2 regions of the Glutamicibacter sp. ZJUTW genome follow, and region 1 is predicted to be linked to the other one. Evidence: predicted binding sites of a transcription regulator. Region 1 holds the regulator's gene; the other holds the start of a gene.

Evidence for each region. The regulator Rex, encoded in region 1, represses fermentation and respiration genes when NADH is low (regulators of the CRP and FNR family bind a similar motif). The targets are predictions, from matches to a motif close to CTTGTGAANNNNTTCACAAG.
Region 2: F0M17_RS07890 (glyceraldehyde-3-phosphate dehydrogenase) is a predicted target of Rex. The motif match lies at 1,714-1,733, and genes of this name have one in related genera.

The regions. Positions count from the first base shown of each region.
Region 1 covers NZ_CP043624.1:2,567,743-2,570,207, reverse strand. The annotation lists gene F0M17_RS12160 (HAD family phosphatase) at 1-412, opposite strand, end outside; gene F0M17_RS12155 (glutaredoxin family protein) at 475-720, shown strand; gene F0M17_RS12150 (redox-sensing transcriptional repressor Rex) at 748-1,422, shown strand; gene F0M17_RS12145 (hypothetical protein) at 1,528-2,307, opposite strand.
Region 2 covers NZ_CP043624.1:1,674,012-1,676,476, reverse strand. The annotation lists gene F0M17_RS07890 (glyceraldehyde-3-phosphate dehydrogenase) at 101-1,558, opposite strand; RNA gene rnpB (RNase P RNA component class A) at 1,793-2,148, opposite strand; gene F0M17_RS07880 (YaaA family protein) at 2,282-2,465, shown strand, end outside.

The sequences.
Region 1 (2,465 bases):
TCGCCACTTCCAGGGGAGTGGCAGTGACCAGCCAGACCTCACGCCCCACCGTCCGATGCTGGCGGGCAATGGCTACCGTCCCGGTCCACAGCTTGGGTTCGATGTATTCGTCATAGATCTCGTTGCCGATCTTCTCGATCTCTGACACCGGAATCCCGCGAACCATCATCAATGCACGGTCGCGGATCTGGTGGATGTCCCCGAGGTGCTCGCCTCGGGCGGCGAAGCGCAGCTGCTTGAGCGCGAACCAGAGGATTTCGCGGAACTGGAAGAAACGGCGCTCATGCAGCTTGCGGGCCAGCAGATACAGCGAGGCGCCGCGCACAAGTGTGTTGTCGACATCGAAAAAAGCGGCGACCGTTTCCGGCGCCAGGGCGGAATTCGGGCTGGGGTGTGGATCGATGGAAGGCATTTGATCCAGTTTATTTCATCGCCAAGTTTAAGCGTGGTTACGGCTCGTGAGATTATAGGCAGGTGAGTACTTTGCATCAGATCCAGCTATTGGTTCGAGAAGGCTGCCACCTGTGCCACGCCGCACGCGCAACCGTGGCCGAGGTGACTGGACGGCTGAATATGGAGTTTTCCGAACTCGATATCGACCAGCACCCTGAACTGCTGGCAAAGCACCACGAAGAAGTGCCGGTGCTGCTCATCGACGGAGCAGTCCGCGACTTCTGGCACATCGACGCACAGCGTCTCGAACGGCTGCTGCGCAGCTAGCCGCGGCGGAATTCATGAATATGCGTTGTGCTCGTCCAGAGCACCGAAAAGTGCGGGAGAACGAAGATGTCAGAGCTTGAAGCCCGGGTCCTGCCTGAGGCCACGCTGGCTCGACTAACCCAATACCTGCGCGCGCTGAACGCCCTGGAAGCCCAAGGCCTGGAACGCACCAGTTCCGGTGTGCTGGCCAAGGAAGCCGGCGTTAACCCCTCCATCTTGCGCAAGGACCTTTCCTGGTTGGGATCCTACGGAACCCGCGGTGTGGGCTATGTGGTCCGCGAGCTGGCAGAACATATCAGCCGCACACTTGGCTTGAACCAGGACTGGCGTGTGGCCATTCTCGGCGCAGGCAACCTCGGCCGGGCGCTCAGCGGCTATGCAGGGTTCAAGACTCGCGGCTTCAACGTCAAGGCGATTCTGGATGTCGATCCTGCACTGGTGGGCAGCGCAGTTGGCGAACTGCATGTGGAAGCCATCGCGGACTTGGCTGCTGTCGTGGAACGCGAGGAAATCAACATTGCCGTCCTGGCCGTCCCCGGAGAAGCCGCGCAGGATCTGGTCTACGAACTGGCCGAGCTGTCGGTCCGCTCGGTGCTCTCCTTCGCGCCGAAGCCGCTGCGCGTACCAGCGGGAATGAATCTGCGGCGCGTCGACCTGTCCACCGAATTGCAGATCCTTGCCTACCTCGCCGTCCAAGGCTGAAACTCCGGCAAGCAGAAAGGCGTAGCCGCATCATCCTCCGATGGGATGACGCGGCTACGCCTTGACTGTTCTTGCGGGGCCTAGCGAAGCTGCAAGGCCAGGGGTTTAGCGGAAGCCCGCGAGGCGGGCCTGGCGGCGCTGCGCAATGTATTGCGAGGACGGGCGCAGCCAGGAGAAGACCACGCCGGCAACGCCCAGCAAGATGCCCACAACGTAGACGGCATTGATGATTCCGGCCTGGGTGTCGGCGAACATGCTGATCATTGGAACGGTCGTCACGAGGTTCAGCAGCGAAATTGCACCGAGGATCGTGGCGATAATGCGCATGGCGCCCACGCCGCGGCCAACGAAGAAGCCCACCAGGAAGTACAGGCCCAAGGTGATGACCATGCCGACAATCACGAAGCTCGACATCATGGAATTGACCTGGGACATGAACGCTTCAGGGCTGGCCATCATCTGCTCGACCAGCGGATCCTGCTCCATGCCAGGAGTGCTCTGCATCTGCTTCTCGAACTCTTCTTGGACCAAGGACCACTGCTGGCCAATCATGTTCGCCATCATGTTGGAGTTGGCCATCAGCCAGCTGGCCAGGGCGCTGAAAATGCCGGCGAGCAAGATCAAGCCAAAGGCGATGGCCAAGGTCCGCGGACGCTCGGTCGGCGGCTGCACGCCAGCGTAGCCGCCCTGCTGGCCATACTGGTCGTAGCCCGAAGCCTGCGGCTGCCCGTAGGGATTCGGATTCTGGCCGTACGGGTTCTGGCCATAGGGCGAGGGCTGCTGGCCGTAGGGGTTTTCACCGTAAGGGTTCTGCGATGACCTCTGGCCCGAAGGGTTCGGGTTATAGGGCTGGCCCGGCTGGTTAGGATCGTAGTCGCTCATCATGCATCCTTCTGGGTCGAACTATCTTATTTACCAAGCGTAGTGGCAGGTCATTGTGAGCAACCCCTCCGAAAGGATGGTTTTTCCATATGGGATTCCAATGCGTGTCCTGTGAATAGTTGACGGTGGCCACAATATGGCTAATTTGCACCGAATATTTG
Region 2 (2,465 bases), 890 kb from region 1:
GCGCACGGGACGGGTTCGGCCTCAATCCTGGCATGCAAGAAGGGACCATCCCAACGCTTGGTTCGTTGGAATGGCCCCTTCAGCTGAAACCCTTGAGGTCCTAGGCGGTGACGGCTTCTGCCTTCACTGCAGGAACTGCGGCTGGGTGGGTGCCGGCCATGGTTTCGATGACGCGGACTACCTGGCAGGAGTAGCCGAATTCGTTGTCGTACCAAACGTAGACGACAGCGTTCTTGCCGGACACGATGGTGGCCAGGCCGTCAACGATGCCAGCGCGGCGCGAGCCGACGAAGTCGGTGGAAACAACCTCAGGCGAATCGATGTAGTCGATCTGCTTGTGCAGGTTCGAGGTCAGCGAGGTTTCGCGCAGGTAGGCGTTCAGCTCTTCCTTGGTGGTCTCGTTCTCAAGGTTGAGGTTCAGGATCGCCATGGAGACATCCGGGGTAGGAACGCGGATGGCGTTGCCGGTCAGCTTGCCTTCGAACTCCGGCAGGGCCTTGGCAACAGCCTTGGCGGCACCGGTTTCGGTGATCACCATGTTCAGCGCTGCCGAGCGGCCGCGGCGCTCGCCCTTGTGGAAGTTGTCGATCAGGTTCTGGTCGTTGGTGAACGAGTGAACGGTCTCGACGTGCCCGTGGGTAACGCCGAACTTCTCGTTCAGCGCCTTCAGCACAGGGGTGATGGCGTTGGTGGTGCACGATGCAGCGGTGACAATCTTGTCTTCTGCGGTGATCCACGAATCGTTGATGCCGTGGACGATGTTCTTCAGATCGCCCTTGCCCGGTGCGGTCAGCAGGACACGGGAAACGCCCTTGGCCTGCAGGTGCTGGGACAGGCCGGCCTCATCGCGCCAGCGGCCGGTGTTGTCAACGACGATGGCGTTGTCGATGCCGTGCTCGGTGTAGTCAATGGTGGTCGGGTCATTCGAGTAGATGACCTTGATCAGGGTGCCGTTGGCGAGGATGGTGCTGTTTTCCTCGTCAACGGTGATCGAGCCGTCGAAGCGGCCGTGCACCGAGTCGCGGCGCAGCAGCGAGGCGCGCTTGACCAAGTCGTTCTCCGCGCCCTTGCGGACTACGATGGCACGCAGGCGCAGGCCGTAGCCGCCGCGCTCGATGAGGATGCGGGCCAGAAGGCGGCCGATGCGGCCGAAGCCGTACAGCACGACATCCTGCGGTTCTGCGTCGGTTGCGCCAGCCTGGCCAACCTTCTCGCCCAATTCATCAGCCAGGAAGGCGTTCAGATCAGCGGAACCGGACTCCTTGAACTTCTTGTTCATACGGCCGAGATCAACGGAGACCGAGCCGACATTCAGGGACTCGATGGCATCGAGGATCGCCTTGGTGTCGTTCAGGTCGAGCTCTTCGCCATCGATGCGGCGCACGACGCGGTGGGCCTTGATGATGTCGATGGCGGACTGGTTGATCAGCTTGCGGCCGTAGACGGAGGTCACCACATTGTTCTTGCGGTACAGACGTCCGATCAGTGGAATCATGGCCTCGGCGAGCTCTTCGCGCCCGCTCCATTCTTGCTGGGCAACGACAGACTGCTGGGTCACAGAAAATCCTTCCAATTCAGCCGACTCGCAGATCCATGAAGTCGGTTGGCACCGTGGGAAGCACCATTGCTTTTGCGGTGGCACGAGGTAACAGGATCATCCTCGTAAGTACATGATCCATTCTAGACCGTGCGCTGAAAAAGCGCGGATCGGGAACTGTGAATCATCTCACGAGCGGGCAAGGGCCGGGCGATGCGATCAGGAATGAAGGGCTGGATGCAGCCATGGGATTAATGAATGGGATGGCCGATACGCCGGGTTTTGTCGCGCCGAAGCGGGACGGTCATCTATCTACGACTGCCGTTGCCGGCAGCCTCTAGCGGTCCACCCGACTGCATGGGGCGAACAGCCCTCATAACGCAGTCTGTCTGACCTTGCTCCGAGTGGGGTTTACCTAGCCACCCCAATCACTTGGGGTGCTGGTGGTCTCTTACACCACCGTTTCACCCTTACCAGGAAAACCTGGCGGTCTATTTTCTGTGGCACTAGCCTGCGGGTTACCCCGAGTGGGCGTTACCCACCACCCTGTTCTGTGGAGCCCGGACGTTCCTCGGGACAATTGCTTGCCACGCGACCGTCTGGCCATCCCATTCACTACCAGTCTAATCGGTTCAGGACAGCCTTCGGACCACTTTCGAGCACTGGATCGCTCACAGCCGGAGTCGCCACGGCGGGGACATGGCCGGCGCAGAGCAGCAGGTGGACTCCGATAAGCTGGAGAGCGTGCTTATTTTTTTGCCGCCTTCCGAAGGCAAGACCGCCCACGCCGAAGGAGCTCCCTTCGAAATCGAAGATCTCTCTTTTCCGGAGCTCTCTGCCGAACGCCGCCTGGTGCTAGACGCCCTTGCAGAAGTCTCGGCAAGGGAAGATGCCATGGACCTGCTGGGGGTCGGAGCTTCGCTGGCCA